Regions from separate parts of the Rahnella selenatireducens genome, predicted to be linked through region 4. Evidence: predicted binding sites of a transcription regulator. Region 4 holds the regulator's gene; each other region holds the start of a gene.
The links. Region 4 encodes CRP, which controls carbon source genes, mostly activating them, when cyclic AMP is high. Its sites were predicted from a motif close to ATGTGANNNNNNTCACAT; they were not measured.

Region 1 (5,053 bases), on a different contig from region 4:
TTCAGCTTTGCTACCCTGCTGCCGGTCTTCCTGTTCGGCGCAATGTGGGGGATCGGGAACATCAATTACGGGCTAACAATGCGCTATCTCGGGATGTCGCTGGGAATAGGTATCGCTATCGGGATCACCCTGATAATCGGTACGCTCATGACACCGGTTCTGCAAGGCAAAATCGGTATGTTGTTCGGTACCGCCGGTGGCCGGTTAACGCTGCTCGGCGTGCTGGTGGCGGTGATTGGCGTGGCGATTGTCAGTTACGCCGGTTATCTGAAAGAGAAAGCACTGGGGATTCAGGCGGAAGAATTTAATCTGAAAAAAGGGCTGATTCTGGCGGTGATGTGCGGGATTTTCTCCGCCGGGATGTCATTTGCGATGAGCGCAGCGGTACCCATGCACGAAGCGGCACGCGCGCAGGGCATCGACCCGCTTTACGTGGCGCTGCCGAGTTATGTGGTGATCATGGGCGGCGGCGCTATCGTTAACCTTGGTTTCTGCATCATTCGCCTCGCGACGCGAAAAAACCTTTCGCTCAGGGCGGACATGTCCGTGGCGAAATCCCTGCTGGTGGCCAATATCCTGTTCTCCATCCTGGGCGGTACCATGTGGTATCTGCAGTTCTTCTTTTACGCCTGGGGACACGCGAGCATTCCCATCGAATACGACTATATGAGCTGGATGTTGCACATGAGTTTCTACGTGCTTTGCGGCGGGCTCATCGGTCTGGTTCTGAAAGAATGGGCGGGCGTTGGCAGAAAACCGGTGCGCATTCTTTGCCTCGGCGCACTGGTGATTATTCTGGCCGCCAATATCGTCGGGCTGGGAATGGCTCTCTGATTTCGGTTTTTGTCACTTAACGGCAGGGCCTGCTTTGCCGTTAAGAACCTGCCGTTATCAGTCTGCCGTAATAAGCGGGAAAGGCCGTGGCGGCGCCTTTTTCGCCTGAGCAATAAACCGCTGCCGGTAATCCCTTGGCGAAACACCGTAGGCACGGTTAAACACCACGGAAAAATAATTACTGTCGTCAAAGCCGCATTCGGCGGCCACGTCACCAATCGCCATGTTGCCATAACGCAGCAGGCTCATCGCCCGGCACAACCTGAGCTGGCGCAAATAACTCATCACACTCAGCCCGGTATGTTGCTTGAATAACGTCCGCAGACTGCGGGGATTCAGCTGATGTTGCTGACAAAACGTCTCCAGATTGAACGGTTCGGCAATGCCTGCCCGCAGCGCCATAAGCAATAAATCCAGCTGATGTGCGTCGGGCAACGCGCCGCTGTCCGGACGGTGCCGGAAGCGCAGCAAAAGCAGCGCCAGTTGCATCAGCAACGCCTCACTCAACTGAACAGACAGCGGCTCGGATTTCATACATTCCTTCGCCAGCTCATCCACTTTATCGCGCAAAACGGACATCCCGAGCGTGCTCAGCCGCCAGTAACGCTGTTCCTGGCTGGCATTTTCGCCCGGCAATAATTGCGCCCAGTCAGCTTCCAGCCGGAAACGTTCGCGGCAAAACAGCACATTATCAAGCGCCAGTTCATTGGCCGATTCATAGCTGTGCCGATCTCTGGCGTTGATGTAAAACAGGTCGCCGCAGGTAATGGGATAGGGAATATCGTTCCAGATATGCATGCCGTTACCACGCCAGACGATCACCAGTTCATCGAAATCATGGTCATGGGTCGGGAAATCCGCCTGCGGATGGCGCTCTTCTACCACGACCGAGTTCATCCCGGTCAGAAAGAGGTCATTTTTATTGAGTCTTAAAGACATAGCAGCAATCCCATACCCGTTTGACGGCAAGATAAACGAGGCGGCTCAGGCAAAAACCTGAACGCACAAGAGGCACCGCTTAACGTAGCTGATCACGCATGAGTTTTGGCGACACCGAAAATTCCCGACGGAACTGCGTCGAGAAATGGTTACTGTCACTGAACCCGCAAGCATAAGCGATATCCGTAATGCTCTGATCGCTGTGGTGTAAACGACGGCGGGCTTCCAGCAAGCGCAGGCGGTTAAGATATCGCTGAGGCGTCATGCCGGTGTAATGCTTCATCTGCCGGTGCAGTGTACGCAGCGCCAGCGAAAAACGTTCGGCGGCCTCGGTCCAGTTAACGTCCTCACTGTAATGTGACTGGAGCCATTGCAAAAGTTGGTTAACCCTGTTTTCCGAGGTATCTCGCAATTGTGGCTGGAAACAGTCCTGATAAAGCAGGATCAACAACTGTAGGAACAGACTTTCACGCGTGGCGATATGTTCCATTTCCACGCTGGCGGGCAGTGATTCAAGCTGCGCGATACAGTGCAGAACCTGATGCAGCACGCACGGGCTGAGCTGCCAGTGGATCTGCGACTGGTAGTGATGCTCCTGCGGCAGAAAATGGCCGACGTCCTGAATAAAGCGAAACGCTTTTGGCGAACGGAAAAGTACATTCGTTAGCCGCAGGTTATCCACGTTTTCAAACAGATGATGATCGCTGGCACGGACAAAACACACCGTTCCGGCGGTCAGGGTATACGGATTGTCATTAAAGATGTGCACGCCCGATCCGCTTTCCACCAGCATAATCTCGTGGAAATCGTGGTAATGCTCCGGGAAAACGTCTTGCGGAAGACGTCGCTCAACCGTCACAGTCAGCTCAGGTGCCGCAAAATAATCATCACCCTTCAGTAACGTCATTTATCGCCTCCGTTTCAGGAAATCATGATGCTTCGGAAAACAACCCTACCCTGCGCGTGCCGTTCTTACCTTCAAACGGCGGCGTGAAAAACGTCATAAACGGTCAGATTTTTAAGATTCACCCCATCACGCAACAGATCTGCGGCGAAGATCACAGTCGCCCGCCCCGCTCGCATCCCCGTTTGCAAAACCTCGCCAGAGGCAGCTTTCGGCTGATCTGTGATCTGCCTCGCATCTACCTTTTTAATGCTGCCATCCCGTCAAAACCGGTGGCAATCACCGGAAGGTGACCCCGCAACGCCTCCCCTACACTGGCCGCATATTCAATAAGGAATGGCCGCTATGAGAACTCACCATCTTGCCGCTATTGACCTCGGCGCTTCCAGCGGCCGGGTAATGCTGGCGACGTTTACACGCCACGATGCAGACCCGGCAGCAACGCTGACGCTGAAAGAAATTCACCGTTTTCCCAATAACCTGATTCACATTGACGGTCACGAAACCTGGGATCTCGATGTGCTGGAGAAACACATTCTCGAAGGGCTGAACCGTCTGGATGCATCCGGCATTCAGCTCGACGGTATCGGCATTGATACCTGGGGCGTGGATTTTGTCCTGATTGATGAGCAGGGCCATCGCGTGGGGCAGCCCGTTTCCTACCGTGACAACCGCACCGAAGGCGTGATGGCACGCATGGAACAACAACTGAGCCGCGAAGCGATTTATCAGAAAACCGGTATCCAGTTTATGCCGTTCAATACGCTGTACCAGTTGCGGGCATTGAGCGAACAACAGCCTGAGGTCGTGAAGAAAGCCGCGCATCTGCTGATGATCCCGGATTATTTCCTTTACCGTCTCACCGGAAAACTGAATCAGGAATACACCAACGCCAGCACCACGCAGATGCTGAATATTGCCACCGGCGACTGGGATGAAGATCTGCTGAAACTGGCGGGTGTTCCGCGCCACTGGCTGACAAAACCGAGCCAGCCCGGCCATTCTCCCGGCCTGTGGCACAGCCCGCGCGGCCGCAGTGTGCCCGTTTTCAGTGTCGCCACGCATGACACCGCCAGCGCAGTCGTCGCAGCTCCGCTCACTGGCACACACAGCGCCTATATCAGCTCCGGCACCTGGTCGCTGATGGGCATCGAAAGCCCGAAAGCGTTCAATCACGCCGGCGCGCTGCACGATAATGTCACCAATGAAGGCGGCATCAACGGCAGCTATCGCGTACTGAGCAATATCATGGGGCTATGGCTGTTCCAGCGCGTCTGCCGCGAACTGAATGTTCAGGATCTGCCTTCATTAATTACGCTGGCCAAAAACGTCCCGCCGTTCACCTATCTGATTAACCCTAACGAAGAGCGCTTTATTAATCCGCCGTCGATGGTCGCCGCCATCCGCGAAGCCTGCGAACAGGCGGGAGAAGCAGTTCCAAACTCACCGGCTGAACTGGCGCGTTGCATTTTCGACAGCCTCGCCATGCTTTACCGGCAGGTTTCCGTGCAACTGGCGACGCTGCAAGGCGAACCGCTTCGCGACATACACATTGTCGGTGGTGGCAGTCAGAACCAGTTCCTGAACCAGCTTTGCGCCGACACCTGCGAAGTAAACGTCAGCGCCGGGCCGGTTGAAGCCTCCACGCTTGGCAATATCGGCTGCCAGCTGATGGCCCTTGATGCCGTAAAAGACGCCGCTGAATTTCGTCGCATTGTCGCCACGAATTTCGAGCAACGCCATTACCTCCCCCGTATTCACGAGGATTTCCCAATTCACTGGCGCCGATTCCAGGCGCTCTGTCACGCCAATGAGGAGCTCGCAGTATGACTTCATCTATCGACAACGCATGGACGCTTGCTAAAGAACGTTTTGCCCAACTGGGCATTGATGCCGAAGCCGCAATTAAACAACTCGATACCTTGCCGGTTTCAATTCATTGCTGGCAGGGGGATGACGTCGCGGGTTTTGAAAATCCGGAAGGCGGGCTGACCGGCGGTATTCAGGCGACCGGGAATTACCCGGGCAAAGCGCGAAATGCACAGCAACTGCGGGCGGATTTAGAACTGGCGATCTCAATGATCCCCGGACCTAATCGTCTGAACCTGCACGCTATTTATCTGGAATCCGATAAACCGGTTCCGCGCAATGAAATCGAACCAAAACATTTTACCGCCTGGGTAGACTGGGCGAAGAAAAACAAACTGGGTCTGGATTTTAACCCGTCCTGTTTCTCGCATCCGATGAGTGCGGATGGCTTCACGCTCTCCAGCGCCAACCCGGAAATCCGCCAGTTCTGGATTGAACATTGCCAGGCCAGCCGCCGCGTTTCCGCCTCCTTTGGCCGTGCGCTGGGCACACCTTCCGTCATGAATA
Region 2 (5,053 bases), on a different contig from region 4:
AGAGGGAGATCACAAAGGGATAAAGAGTTAAGAGGAATTGATGTTTTTAAAGATAATAAAATTTTACCCACCAGAAAACTGATGGGTAAAATCTTCCTGAAATCTTAGAACTCAGGTCACCGGTGCCGGGTTGAATACGGCGAGGGCATTGTGGATACCCCAGGTGTCTGACCAGGTTTTCTTACGGCCGCTGGCGATATCCAGAATAAAGCGGAACAACTCCCAGCCGACGTCTTCGATGGTGGCATCGCCGGTGGCAATCGTGCCTGCGTTGATGTCCATCAGGTCATGCCAGCGGTTTGCCAGCGTGGTGCGCGTTGCCATCTTAATGACCGGAACCGCCAGCAGGCCGTAGGGCGTACCGCGACCGGTGGTGAACACCTGCACGGTAATACCTGACGCCAGTTGCTGCGTACCGCAGACAAAATCGCTGGCAGGCGTGGCGGCGTAGATCAGGCCTTTTTTCGTCGGACGCTGTCCGGGGGACAGAACTTCCGAGATAGCGCTGGTGCCGGATTTGGCAATCGAGCCGAGCGCTTTTTCGACCACGTTCGCCAGACCGCCTTTTTTGTTGCCCGGCGACGGGTTGGCGCTGCGATCGGTCTGGCCCATCGACAGGTAATTATCGTACCAGGCCATTTCTTCCAGCAGGCGTTTCCCGACATCCACGTCAGCCGCGCGTGGTGTCAGCAGATGGATGGCGTCGCGCACTTCGGTGACTTCGGAGAACATCACGGTCGCGCCGCAGCGTACCAGCAGGTCAGATGCAAAGCCGACTGCCGGATTCGCCGTAACGCCGGAGAATGCGTCGCTGCCGCCACATTGTGTGCCGACGACCAAATCCGACGCCGGACAGGTTTCGCGCTGACGGCGGTTCAGGCGTTCCAGATGGAACTGCGCGACGGTAAGAATATCGTCCACCATCGACTGGAAGCCGACGTGCTGTTCATCCTGCAAGCGTACGATGTGGGTGTCATCGAGCGAAATCGCCTGCACGTCCGGCGTGCCTTCCAGCAGGCGTTCCGGCTGCAATTTCTCGCAACCCAGCCCGACGACCATCACTTCTCCGCCAAAATTCGGGTTCAGCGCCAGATTGTGGATAGTGCGGATCGGCACAATGGCCGCGGGCGCGTTGATTGCCACGCCGCAGCCGTAAAGGTGATTGAGCGCGACAACGCCGTCAACATTGGGGAATTTGGGCAATAAATCACGCTCGATGATTTTCACCACGTAATCCACCACGCCCGCCACGCAGTGAACGCTGGTGGTGATCCCCAGAAGGTTCTTTGTGCCAACGCTGCCGTCGGCATTGCGATAACCTTCAAAGGTGTAACCTTCCAGCGGCGGCAACGGTTGCGGGACGCGTGTCGCCAGTGGCAGGCTGTTGAGTTCCGGCGCAACCGGCAGCTCTACCAGGGATTCATCAATCCAGCCGCCCTGCGCAATATCCCGAACGGCGTAACCAATGACTTCACCATAACGAATTATATCGCCGCCTTTCGCAATAGGGGTTAAAGCCACCTTATGGCCTTGCGGGATATGCTCAATTAATTCCAGACCGTTAGAAAATCGGGTGCCGGCCTTTAAACCATTGTCATTAACAATAATAGCAACGTTATCGCTTTCGTGAACCTTTATAAAAAGCGCTTCGGTAGCATGTTCTTTATCTTTATTACGTGACATAACTGTCTCCGCTTTATTAAATATCCCGAAAGAAGGCTTCAGGTAATTCTCTGAACGTTACGCTGACACTCTGGCTGTCCGTACGGAAGAGGGAGTTCATTATAAAGGACTGATGGCGGAAGCTCATTGTGCAACTGACTAGCTTTTTGCCCGCAGAGCGTCATTCTGTGGGGCAGGTGACAGATTAAATGTGATGAATATCACCCTTTGTTTTGCGGGGATATCAGGTCTTCACAATCTGTGATTCTCCTCCCATGCGGATGTGTGGATGCAAAAGAATAGTCACAATTACATCGTTCATTCTTGTGCGATTGCACAGTGTTATTTTGAGCCCTGTTTTTTATACTGTATTGGCTCTCCGGAGGCGGTGTGGAATACCCTGTGAGTTAATTTAAGGGAAGGATAAATGCACAGAATATGGGTGATATATAAGTATTTTTCGCAGGGAATAATAGATGATATAAAAATAAAATGGTATTCCAAAACTGATTTTTTCCTGCGAAGAATTCTGCATAAATAGTGTGATGTACAACATGAGAGTTCAGCTCCGGCCCGATGCTGCTGAACCTAAACGTCTGAAACTCGAAAACAGTAAATTGCGATGGCGGGTTTTCCGGACACTCCGGCTCCCGCTCCATAACGAGGTTAGAGATGAGTAATCAAATGATTCCAAACCGGTTCCGCCAGGACTTATTACAAGGGAAAACCCTGATTGGCTGCTGGTCAGCGCTGTGCAACCCGATCTCCACAGAAGTGCTCGGTGTGGCGGGTTTTGACTGGCTGCTGCTTGATGGCGAACACGCGCCGAATGATGTGACGACGTTTGTTCCGCAGCTGATGGCGCTGAAAGGCAGCCGCAGTGCGCCGGTTGTGCGCCCGCAATTTAATGATCCGGTCGTCATCAAACGCCTGCTGGATATCGGTTTCTACAACTTCCTGATCCCGTTCGTTGAAACGCGGGAACAGGCTGAACGCGCCGTGGCTTCTACCCGTTATCCGCCAGCGGGGATCCGCGGCGTTTCGGTTTCTCACCGCAGCAATATGTTCGGCACCGTGCCGGATTATTTCACCAGTATTAACGACAACATCGCGGTGATGGTGCAGATCGAAAGTCAGCAAGGCGTCGACAACCTTGATGCGATTGCGGCCGTTGACGGCATCGACGGCATCTTTGTCGGCCCGAGCGATCTGGCCGCGGCCATGGGGCATCTCGGTAATGCCGGGCACCCGGAAGTTCAGGCGGCAATCCGTCACATTTTTGAACGTGCAAAAGCACACGGCAAGGCCAGCGGCATTCTGGCACCGGTTGAAGCGGACGCACGTCGCTATCTGGACTGGGGCGCAACCTTTGTTGCCGTTGGCAGTGATTTAGGCGTTTTCCGCGCTGGTACGCAGGCGCTGTGCGATCGCTTCACCAAGTGAACCGGTCTCATCACATTAATATAAAGAGGATACCCGAATGAAAATTGGCTTTATTGGTTTAGGCATCATGGGCAAACCTATGAGCAAAAACTTGCTGAAAGCAGGTTATGAGGTTGTCGTGATGGACCGTAATCAGGACGCGGTCGGCGAAGTGGTGAAACTGGGCGCAACGTCCGCGGAAACACCGAAAGCCGTTGCGGCGCTGTCTGACGTCATCATCACCATGCTGCCGAATTCACCGCAGGTTAAAGAAGTGGCGCTGGGTGAACATGGTCTGATTGAAGGCGCGCGTCCGGGCACGATTTTCATCGACATGAGTTCTATCGCACCGCTGGCGAGCCGTGAAATCAGCCAGGCGCTGGCCGCGAAAGAAATCGCGATGCTCGACGCGCCGGTTTCCGGCGGCGAACCGAAAGCCATCGATGGCACCATGTCTGTTATGGTCGGCGGCGACAAAGCGGTCTTCGAAAAATGTTATGAAATCATGAAATCCATGGCCGGTTCCGTGGTGCATACCGGTGATATCGGCGCGGGTAACGTCACCAAACTGGCTAATCAGGTCATTGTGGCGCTGAACATTGCGGCGATGTCCGAAGCGCTGGTTCTGGCGACCAAAGCAGGCGTAGATCCTGATTTAGTTTTCCAGGCGATTCGCGGGGGTCTGGCGGGAAGTACGGTTCTGGAAGCAAAAGCGCCGATGGTGATGGATCGCAACTTCAAACCGGGGTTCCGCATCGATCTGCATATCAAAGACTTAGCCAATGCGCTGGACACTTCTCATGGCGTCGGCGCGCAGCTGCCTCTGACCTCGCTGGTCATGGAAATGATGCAGGCACTGAAAGCGGATGGTCACGGGCAATCTGACCATAGCGCCATTGCACGCTATTATGAAACCTTAGCGAAGGTTGAAGTTACCCGTTAGTCTGCGGTGGCAACGTGGCCGAAAATCGTCAAACAGGCCGCGTTTCCCTTCAGGCAGGATGCAAAACTGACAGGACGCTTTTCCACATCGGCGCGTGCAGTTTATGAAGGTAATGACTTTATGAAAATAGTGATCGCACCGGATTCATACAAAGAAAGTTTGTCGGCTTTGGATGTGGCAAAAGCCATCGAGAGTGGCTTCCGTGAGATTTTCCCCGAAGCGGAGTACGTCAAGCTGCCGGTTGCTGACGGCGGCGAAGGCACCGTCGAAGCGATGGTGGCGGCGACCGGAGGCCGCGTGGTTAAGGTGACTGTCACCGGGCCGCTGGGCACGCCGCTTGAGGCTTTCTTCGGGCTATCCGGGGATGAAAAAATCGCTTTCATTGAAATGGCGGCTGCCAGCGGGCTGGAAAGTGTGCCTGCCGCGCAGCGCAATCCCCTGAAGACCACCTCTTTCGGCACGGGCGAGCTTATCCATTCTGCGCTCGACCATGGCGTGAAGCATTGCATTATTGGCATCGGCGGCAGCGCCACCAATGATGGCGGGGCAGGCATGATGCAGGCGCTGGGCGCAAAACTGCTGACCAAAGAAGGCAAGCAAATTGGTCAGGGTGGGGGCGAGCTGGAAAAACTGCATCGTATCGATATCAGCGAACTGGATCCCAGAATTAAAAAATGCCGCTTCGAAGTGGCCTGTGACGTCACCAATCCGCTGACCGGAAAAGACGGCGCCTCTGCGATCTTCGGGCCGCAAAAAGGCGCGACGCCGGAAATGATCGAACAGCTCGACGGCTATCTGCATCATTATGCGCGGGTGATCAAAAAGGATCTGGGCATCGACGTTGAGCATGTGCCGGGTGCTGGTGCAGCAGGCGGAATGGGCGCGGCGTTGTTCGGATTTTGCCATGCTGAACTTCGTCAGGGCATTGAGATTGTCACCGACGCGCTGGGTCTTGATGCGCTGGTGAAAGACGCCACGCTGGTGATCACCGGCGAAGGGCGTATCGACAGCCAGAGCATCAACGGT
Region 3 (5,053 bases), on a different contig from region 4:
GCCAGAGTGAGAACTGACGGGGAAGCGTGCCAGCGCAGCAGTTGACCAAAAACCACCACTTGGGTCAGGCCATTTCCCAGTGACGATAAAATGAAGGCACAACCTAAAAGCCGCAGCCAGCGATGGCGACGCAGTGCGTGTATCAGCGCAATCAATAACGAATTCATGGACGATATTCTCATCGAAATAACAGGAATCTCCGTATTGCCGGGAGGCAACGCAGAGAAGGAACAAGCTGTCAGTGATGAGCGTTCGTTACATTGGGAATGCATACTTTTTCGGAGAGAGAAGAAAAATGTAGCACAAAGAGAAGGGGTTGCATGGTCAATTCAAAAAATCATAAATCGCAGACACGAAAAAGGCGGCAAATGCCGCCTCTTCTGCTTACTACTAAGGACTCTTATTTGTACAGTTCAGCTGTACCGTACAGATGGTTGTCACCGGATGCACCGATGATGCGGTATGAGCTTGCACCGGCTTCACTGGCTTTTGCATTCAGTTTGTTCTGCAGGCTGGATAAATTGTTACCTGAAGAGGCGCTTACCACACCGATTGCTTGCTGACCGGCTGGTGCAGACTGAACTTCAGTCGCTGCCAGAGTAGAGAATGAAGCAGTGGCCAGTACGATGGCAGCGAGAGTCATAGTGATATTTTTCATGATAGTTTCCTCGATTTCGTTTATCTGAGCTTTGCCCGGCGTTGTCATCAACGTTCATTTAATGTGCAAGGCTGTCTTCTGTCCGATACAACATCTAGCTTATTAATCGTTAACTAAATGCTGCTTTACCCTTTATCAAATCGTACTTCGTGCTTATTTATACAGCTCAGCAGTACCGTACAGGTGGTTTTCACCTGAAGCACCTATGATGCGGTATGAACTTGCACCGGCTTCGTTCGCTTTAGCGTTCAGCTTGTTTTGCAGGCTGGACAAATCATTGCTTGAAGAAGCACTTACCACACCGATTGCCTGTTGGCCTTCTGGTGCTGACTGAACTTCAGTGGCCGCCAGAGTTGAAAATGAAGCGGTAGCAAGGGCAATTGCAGCTAATGTCATGGTGATGCTTTTCATAATGGTCTTCCTGTTTAATCTGTTTATCAGCAGGTGGTTTAGGTCAGACGTTATTTGTTAACGTTCGATAATTAAATCTTAGACCTGGATCACATTCTGTGCAACTTAATTATTTATTAATCGTTAACTAATTGTGCGGAACAATCTGCTAACCCCTATCTCTGTACTTATTTGTACAGCTCAGCAGTACCGTACATGTGGTTTTCACCAGAGGCACCGATGATGCGGTATGAGGTTGCACCGGCTTCAGTCGCTTTCGCATTCAGTTTTGACTGCAAAGTCGTCAGGTTACCGTTTGAAGAAGCGCTGATAGTCCCGATAGTTTGTTCGCCTGCTGGAGCGGACTGAACTTCAGTGGCTGCCAGAGCAGAGAAAGATGCGGTAGCAAGTGTCAGAGCAGCGATTGTCATTGCGATAGTTTTCATGATTTGTATTCCTGTTCGTTAATTTTTGTCTGGGGTGACGTTTTCGGCAGCCCCGCTATTCGGTCAACGTTATTTATTACTTAACGTTCGATAAGTAAATGGTAAAGGGTGTTGAGAGTTTGTGCAAGATGTTTTTTTAATGAGCGTTAACTTATTGTGCTGTGACGAACATCACACCAAAATGCATTGTTGTTTTGGTTTTGTTAAATTTTTGTTTTTAAAATGATTCGCCTGACAGATAGAGTACGGGCTTATCCAATATTGTGCTGAATGAATCTTTAATGATCGCTAAGTTAATGGTTGGTTCCGGCGGGAGAGGGTGTTAAAACTAGGGGCGGCTTAGAAAAAAGATAAGGCAGCAAATGCCGCCTTATCATTATTCCTGCTCTGACATTCTGTCGTCAGTGGCCGGTTTCCTTAGTAGTAAATGGAAGCCGGTTTATGACCTGAAGTCATCGGTGCAGGTGGCTGAGTTGGAGAAGTGGAAATACGGCCCTGCACGACTTTTTTGTTCGTACAGGTTGCCGGGTTACAGAAGTTACTGTCACCGGTCACATTGACCATCGCCACTTCCTGACTCTGTACTGGCATCATGATAACCTGCTGTGCGGCAACATTGGCAACCGGTACAGCGGTTAATGCCAGAACTGCAAGAAGGATTTTGAAGTTACTCATGATGTTTCGTCCTGGGTATTTTGCTTTTATAAAGCGCTTATAGCTGTGCAGCTTTGCGGGTGTGAGTGATTTTCTTATCGCTCGATAATTAAATGATAAACTCCGCTGGACTTGTGCGCAACTATTTTTAATAATGATCGTTAAGTTATTTCTAAAAACAATTTTTATAACCATTATCACAAGGGTGATGGAAGGAGGGTGTATGAGCACTGAACAGACGGCTTTGGTCCGGAAAAGTCGCGGTCGCCCAAAACAGTTCGACCGTGGAACTGCTCTGAGTAAGGCCCTGAATTTATTCTGGCGCCATGGTTACGAGGCCACTTCATTAGCTGATTTGGTCGAAGCAACCGGTGCAAAAGCGCCAACTTTGTATGCCGAATTCGGTAATAAAGAAGGGCTTTTCCGAGCAGCCGTTGAGCACTACGTTAAAAATTTTTACGAAAAAGGACGCTGTCTGCTGAGCAGACCTGATTTGTCCGTTGAACAGGCGATTGACCAGTATTTACGTGCGATTGCAAACCTGTTTACTGATTGCGATACGCCAAGCGGTTGCTTCATGATCAGCGCATCGTCCGGGATGTCTTCATCCTCTGCGGATATTGCCGAAATGCTGCGTGAGCACCACCTGTCGCAGGAAAGGACATTGTTCGAATATTTCGAGAAACAGAAAGAAAGCGACAATCTGGCCACTGTGACTGACAGTGCCCTGTTGGCGAAATACCTCGCCTGTACCATTCAGGGTTTCTCTGTCCAGGCGCGCGATGGCGCAACGGCGGCTGAGCTTAATCGTCTCATCGACGTAGTCATGAATCTGTGGCCGGAACTGACAAAAAACACCGTGCAAATCACTGCTGCGCATTAACGAATGTCCGATTTTCGTCAGTTATTAAGAAAGAGAATAGAACGCCAGGTGCTGAGTATTTCGGGCCTGGCGTTAGGCGGCATAGACTTCGAGAATCCGACGGGCGATCCGGGGCTGTTTGGCCCTGAAAGCGTAACCTGGCGAATTCACGGAGACTTTTCTTCGATGCTTTGCGGTGGTGTGAGTGCCTTGCTGCTGCAAATGCTTCACCCGCTGGCGCTCGCCGGTGTCTGGGATCACTCCTCATTTCGCGAAGACATGCTGGGCCGCCTGCGCCGCACCAGTCAGTTTATTTCCGGAACGACATTTGCCCCGACCCGTGATGCTACTGCGCTCATCGAAAAAGTAAAATCCATTCATCTTCACGTGACCGGCACCGATGCGTACGGCACGCCTTACGCTGCCAGCGACCCGGATTTACTGGTCTGGGTACACGTCGCGGAAGCGTACAGCTTTCTGCAATCTCATCTGTGTTACCGCAATCCCTCACTCAGTTCAGCCGGACAGGACCGCTATTATCAGGAATTTGCCCGCGTGGCAGAAAGCCTCGGGGCGGTGAATGTGCCTGACAGCGTTGCGGCAGTAGAAGCCTATTTGCAGGCCATGCGGCCGCAATTACGCTGCGATGAAAGAACGCGGGAAGTCGTGCGGTTATTGCGTAATGCGCCAGCGCCAAGTCGTCTGGCTAAACCGGTCGGCAGCCTGATGATTCAGGCCGGTATCGAGCTTTTGCCCGGTTGGGCGGCGGAACAACTGGGGATTTCCCTTTCCCCGGTTAAGCGCAAAACGATTCGTTTTGGCACCCGCCGCATTGCCGCTGTTCTGCGCTGGGCGGTAAGAAACGGCTCATGGCATCGCGCGATGCGCCGCATGGGCCGCTTACCTTCCTGAATTTATAAATGCGGATAAACGCCCGGTCCGATCGGTAAACCCAGCAGATACCAGCCGACCAGCATCAGCAGCCACACCACGAAAAATACAATCGGGTACGGCAGCACCAGCGAGTAATAGGTACCGAGTTTCGCCTCTTTGTTGTACCGCTGGAGGAATCCGAGGAACAGCGGCACAAATGGCGACATCGGTGCCAGCGGGATCACTGAGGAATCGGCAACGCGGAATACGATCTGCGCGAATGCCGGATGGAACCCCAGCAGCATAAACATCGGTACGAAAATCGGTGCCAGAATTGACCAGATCGCCGAGCCGCTGGCGATAAACATACACAGCAACGCCGACAGGAAAATCAGCCCGAGGAACGCCGGAATACCGGTCATGCCAAGATTTTCCAGCACATCTGTCAGCCCGATCGCCATAAATTTCCCCATATTGCTCCAGTTGAAAAACGCCACAAACTGGGAGAGCGGGAACACCATCACGATAAAACCGGCCATAGACTTCATCGGATCAACCAGTAAATCCGGCACATCGCTGGCGCTGCGGATTTGCTTCGTCACCATGCCGTAAGGCACCGAAATCACGAAGAAGAACAAAATGATCAGCGGCACGATACCCTGAATAAACGGAGAAGGGATGATGCCACCGGTTTTGGGATTACGCAGCGGCGCGGCTTCCGGAACCACCAGCAGCGCGACCAGCCCGATGAACACCAGCGCCGCAATCCCGCTTGCCATCAGGCCGCGGTTCTGTTCCGGCGTCAGCTTCTTCATCTCTTCGTTACGTTCGCCGCGATAAACCGGCAGACGCGGTTCGACAAATTTGTCGGTCAGAATGGCCCCGACAATCGTCAGTAAAATCACTGACGCGGCCATGAAATACCAGTTATCGATAACGCTGACCTGAACCGCCGGATTAATCGCTTTTGCCGCCTCGGTACTCAGCCCGGAAAGCAGCACATCCGTGGTCACAATCAGCAGATTCGCGGTAAAGCCGCAGCCCACACCGGCAATCGCCGCCAGCAAACCGGCCACCGGATGACGCCCGACCGCCAGGAAAATCAGTGCGCCCAGCGGCGGCATCACCACCAGCGCGGCGTCGGACGAAATATGGCTAAAGAAGGCAATA
Region 4 (5,053 bases):
CGCGTCAGAATCTCTCACTGTCGGGCGAAAAGTAAAATGCGATATGCATCACGTAATCAACTGAATAACAACGTATTATTTATTACAAATCTGAAGCTATCAGCTTTACAGGTTTGCCATAAGATGCAATTTTTGGGCGGGCGATGCTTTTTACTGATAGAGTTTTCAAGCGAGGCAACATGCGTTATTTACCGAAATTGCAGCAACTCAAGGTTTTCCAGCAGGTTATCCGCAGCGGAAGTATTCGCGGCGCAGCGCGGGCGATGAATCAGTCCCAGCCGGCGGTCAGCAGAACCTTGCGGGAACTGGAACAAACGCTTGAAACTCAGCTTATCGTGCGCGGCAATCAGGGCATGGCGCTGACGGAAACCGGCCGCGCCTTTGCGCAGCGCATGCAGTTTATTCTCGAAGAACTTGAACGCGCGGCGGATGAGATCCAGCAGATTAATCAGTATTCGCAGGGTTCGGTGGCTATCGGGTTTTCATCACTGCTGGCGCTGACAGTGTTTCCGGCTCTCAATGAAGCGTTCAAAACGCAGTTTCCCCAGTCCAAACTGCTGATTAAAGAAGGCCAGCTTTCGACGCTGTTACCGGCGCTGCGTGAAGGGAAACTCGATTTTGCCGTCGGAACCGCCGGGCCGGGTTTTCCGCTGGAAGATTTGGTGCGTGAGCCGCTGTTTAGCGCGCCGTTTGGCGTGATTGCGCGGCAAGGGCATCCGCTGGCAGGTGCCACCACGCTCGAAGAATTGCAGGGCGCGCGCTGGGTGTTGCCGGAAACGGATATGGGTTATTACCAGCAGATTCAGCTTTCAATGAACGGCTTTAGCGCGCCAGCAGGTGAAACGCCGGTAAGAACGGATTCGGTGGTGTGCGGGCTGAATATGGTATTGCAGTCGGATTATCTGACGATTGTGGCGAAGGCGATGCGCGCGCCGTTCGGCTTGCAGGACAGGCTTTGCCTGCTCAATATCGATACGCTGCCAGAGGCGGAATATTGCGTGCTTTATTCGCAGAAATCGCCGCTGACTTTTGCCGCGCGGCGATTTCTGGATTTACTGCGAAGTCAGTGCCAGTCGTATCGCTGGTGGTGACTTATTCGGCGTTCACTACTTCAAAACTGTGGGTGATCGTCGCGGCTTTGCCCAGCATCAGGGAAACAGAGCAATATTTTTCCGCAGAAAGGCTGACCGCGCGTTCCACAATTTTATCCGTCAGGTCTTTACCGGTGACGATAAAATGCAGGTTGATGTGCGTGAACAGACGCGGCGCTTCTTCACGGCGCTGAGACGTCAGTTTCACTTCGCAGTCACGCACGTCGTTGCGGCCTTTTTGCAAAATAGACACCACATCAATCGCGCTGCAACCACCCGCTGACATCAGCAACATTTCCATCGGGCTTGGGGCTTTGTCGCCCGCATTACCATCCATTGTGATCTGATGGCCCGACGCTGACTCACCTAAAAACGTCAGCCCTTCTACCCATTTTACGCGTGCGTGCATGTGCTCTTCTCCCGGTGGATAAATTCGTCAAATTTTCCCCTCAGACTACCCTTTCACCCAAAAACTGGCAACGTAACCCGATCGCCATCATGCTGAAGCGAGACAACAGAAGACAGCATTGCAAACCTGTGTTACAAACAAAGCCGAAACATACTTTCCAGTAAATTGCGGTGACGGTTTTTGCGGTTTAAGAACAGAACCCACGGTGTTAACAGCAATAATCAGGCTGTTTCACTCCGACATCCGCTTGCAGCATTTCTGGGGAGTTATATGCTGAAAGGGCGCTTTTTAAAGTAAGTGCCGTACAGGGAACTCTGAGCCCTGTGATTTTGGGCAGCGATAACAACAGAGGATAATAGCAAATGGTTCTCGGCAAGCCACAAACAGACCCGACTCTCGAATGGTTCCTGTCTCACTGTCATATACATAAGTATCCTTCTAAAAGTACGCTGATTCACCAGGGTGAAAAAGCCGAAACGCTGTACTACATCGTGAAAGGGTCGGTTGCCGTCCTGATTAAAGATGAAGAAGGCAAAGAAATGATACTGTCATACCTTAACCAAGGTGACTTCATCGGCGAGCTGGGACTCTTCGAAGAAGGGCAGGAACGCAGTGCTTGGGTTCGTGCTAAAACTGCCTGCGAAGTGGCTGAAATTTCTTATAAAAAATTCCGCCAGCTGATTCAGGTAAACCCGGATATTCTGATGCGTCTTTCCGCGCAGATGGCAAACCGTCTGCAAGTGACGTCAGAGAAAGTCGGCAACCTTGCCTTCCTCGACGTAACAGGCCGTATCGCGCAAACTTTGCTTAATCTGGCCAAACAGCCTGATGCAATGACCCATCCGGACGGGATGCAAATCAAGATCACCCGTCAGGAAATCGGCCAAATCGTCGGTTGTTCACGTGAAACAGTCGGACGTATTCTCAAAATGCTGGAAGATCAGAGCCTGATCTCCGCACACGGTAAAACGATTGTCGTTTACGGTACACGTTAATCCCTCAGAAATTGGCGCGACAGTTGACTGTCGCGCCTTTTTTATGGGCTAAGCTTTACCCATGACGCTATGGCGAAGACTGTTCTATCATCCCGAAGTTAACTACGCGCTGCGCCAGACGCTGGTGTTGTGCCTGCCTGTCGGTATTTGCTGGCTGTTTGGCAATCTGCAAATGGGTCTGCTGTTCTCGCTGTGCCCGGCCTGTTGCAACGTCGCCGGTCTCGATACCCCGCACAAACGCTTTTTTAAACGCCTGATCGTCGGCGGTTCGCTGTTTGCCGTCAGCAGTATCCTTTTGCAGGTGATGCTCGAAAACTGGCACATTCCCCTGCCGCTCATCATGTTAACGCTGGCTTTACTGCTCGGCGTCACCGGCGAAATCAGCCCGCTGCACGCACGCCTGTTGCCGGGCGCGCTGGTGGCCACCATCTTCACACTGAGTATGGTCGGCGTGAGGCCGATGTGGCAGGCACCGGCGCTGTTTGCTGCCGGAACCGCCTGGTACGGGCTGTTTAACTGGGCATGGTTCCGTATTTCCGAAGAACAACCTATGCGCGAAACGCTCAGCCAGCTGTATTTGCAGCTGGCGGATTATTTCGAGGCCAAATACAGCCTGCTGACGCAACATATCGACCCCGAAACAGCCCTTCCCCCGTTGCTCAAGCGCCAGCAGCAGGTCATCGATCTGATTGCGTTGCTCTATCAGCAGCTGCATATGTTGCCGCATCATGAACACCACAATAACCACAAGCGGCTGTTCCAGCGTTTTCAGGTTGCACTCGATTTGCAGGAACACATCACGGTCAGCCTGCATCAGCCGGAAGAAGTGCAGAAACTGGTGGAAGAAAGCCACGCAGAAGCGGTGATCCGCCGGAATGCGCAGGTAATTTCCGCTCGTCTGCGCGTGATTGCGGACGATATTCTTTATCACCGATTCTCCGAGCGTTTCACCATGGCGAATGAACTGGCGGCGCTGGAAAAAATTGCGGCGCAGAACCCGCAGAATCCGGTCGGCCAGTTCTGTTATTACCATTTCAGCCGTATCGCACGACTGCTGCGGACGCAGCGCCCGCTGTATCGCCGCGATCTGATGAACTCCCAGCCGCGCCTGCCTTTCTGGCCTGCGGTGAAAAGCTACCTGTCTTTTAAATCCTCGGCCCTGCGCAATGCCGCACGTCTGGGTCTGATTCTGGCGATCGGCAGCAGCCTTGGGTTGTTCTTCAATCTGCCAAAACCCTACTGGATTTTGCTGACGATCATGCTGGTCAGCCAGAACGGTTATAACGCCACGCGTGTGCGTATCCAGCACCGTGCGCTCGGCACGCTGGCCGGTCTGCTGATTGCCGCCGGATTGCTGAAACTGGAGATGCCGGAAGGCATCACGCTGATTTGTATGCTGGTGGTGACATTGATCTCCTACACGGTACTGCGCAAAAACTACGGGCTGGCGATGGTCGGCATGACGGTCACCGCCGTTTATACACTGCAGTTGCTGGCAATGAACGGCATCCATTTTCTGGTGCCGCGACTCATCGACACATTGATTGGTTGTGCGCTGGCCTTCGGCGGTACCATCTGGCTGTGGCCGCAATGGCAAAGTGGCCTGATGCGCCAGAACGCCCATCAGGCGCTGGAAACCTATCAGGATGCCATCCGGCTGATTCTGCAGGAAAACCCTGACGCCTCGAAACTTGCGTACACCCGAATGCAGGTCAATCAGGCGCATAACAAGCTGTTCACCTCGCTGAGCCAGGCGATGCAGGAACCCGGTTTTAACTCGCATTATCTGGCGGATATGCGTTTGTGGGTCACGCACAGTCAGTTTGTCGTTGAGCACATCAACGCGATGACCATTCTCGCCCGTGAGCATTACATGCTGCCGGAAAAGCTGGCGACGGAGTATTTGCAGACCTGCGAAATCGCGCTGCAAAGCTGTCAGCAGCGGTTGCTTTACGACGGGCCAGGCAGTGAGAACACCTTATTTAATGCGCCGGAGCTGCACCCGGATATGCCGCTGACCGAAATGGAGCGCCACCTGCGGAGGGTAATTTCGCATCTGAGTGTGATGCATACCATTTCGTCACTGGCGTGGAAGCAGAGGCCACACCATGGGATCTGGCTGACGCGGCGGGCGTAAAAGGGGAGATCCCCTTTGATATCCCCCTTTAAAGCCGACTGGCAGTGTTTGGGGTTTTCGCTTGCAGTAAGGGCTGGATCGAGAAGATTTCGGTTTCTCACGTATGGTGATCGCTTAACGCGCTGTGCCGAAACCGCCAAAGAGGGAGGAAAGCGCCTCCCTCTTTGATCTCCCACGCTTTTTTCACTGCGCGCTCCGCTCGCTGGCTATGTTTCAGGAACAATCGCTATTGCCGCGAAATCTTGCCGCTGCGCGGTTCCCTAACTCGGTTTCGAGCCTTGAGTCTCGAAACACTCGCTAGGCAAGCTTTCTGAAAGCGGCCAAAGGCTATGTAATTCAAGAGAGTATTTCGTGCTGTTTTTCAAAAGGTGAGATGGCGCGCTCAAAATCCAGCTGAACGGAGCGGCTTCGAGACCCGAGG

Region 1: a site for CRP is predicted at 2,898-2,915, ahead of rhaB (rhamnulokinase). Genes of this name have one in related genera too.
Region 2: a site for CRP is predicted at 1,872-1,889, ahead of garD (galactarate dehydratase). Genes of this name have one in related genera too.
Region 3: a site for CRP is predicted at 1,654-1,671, ahead of bhsA (multiple stress resistance protein BhsA). Genes of this name have one in related genera too.

What each region holds. Positions count from the first base shown of each region.
Region 1 covers NZ_JBKEZJ010000004.1:193,813-198,865, reverse strand. The annotation lists gene rhaT (L-rhamnose/proton symporter RhaT) at 1-834, shown strand, start outside; gene rhaR (HTH-type transcriptional activator RhaR) at 892-1,773, opposite strand; gene rhaS (HTH-type transcriptional activator RhaS) at 1,853-2,680, opposite strand; gene rhaB (rhamnulokinase) at 3,023-4,507, shown strand; gene ACLBVC_RS08660 (L-rhamnose isomerase) at 4,504-5,053, shown strand, end outside.
Region 2 covers NZ_JBKEZJ010000021.1:2,813-7,865, forward strand. The annotation lists gene garD (galactarate dehydratase) at 112-1,683, opposite strand; gene garL (2-dehydro-3-deoxyglucarate aldolase) at 2,335-3,105, shown strand; gene garR (2-hydroxy-3-oxopropionate reductase) at 3,143-4,027, shown strand; gene ACLBVC_RS22515 (glycerate kinase) at 4,148-5,053, shown strand, end outside.
Region 3 covers NZ_JBKEZJ010000001.1:293,400-298,452, reverse strand. The annotation lists gene ACLBVC_RS01445 (MFS transporter) at 1-167, opposite strand, end outside; gene bhsA (multiple stress resistance protein BhsA) at 401-658, opposite strand; gene bhsA (multiple stress resistance protein BhsA) at 812-1,069, opposite strand; gene bhsA (multiple stress resistance protein BhsA) at 1,237-1,494, opposite strand; gene ACLBVC_RS01425 (hypothetical protein) at 1,912-2,169, opposite strand; gene ACLBVC_RS01420 (TetR/AcrR family transcriptional regulator) at 2,372-3,031, shown strand; gene ACLBVC_RS01415 (oxygenase MpaB family protein) at 3,035-3,922, shown strand; gene abgT (p-aminobenzoyl-glutamate transporter) at 3,925-5,053, opposite strand, start outside.
Region 4 covers NZ_JBKEZJ010000006.1:325,805-330,857, reverse strand. The annotation lists gene ACLBVC_RS12900 (LysR substrate-binding domain-containing protein) at 180-1,091, shown strand; gene ACLBVC_RS12895 (OsmC family protein) at 1,093-1,500, opposite strand; gene crp (cAMP-activated global transcriptional regulator CRP) at 1,863-2,495, shown strand; gene ACLBVC_RS12885 (YccS/YhfK family putative transporter) at 2,557-4,632, shown strand.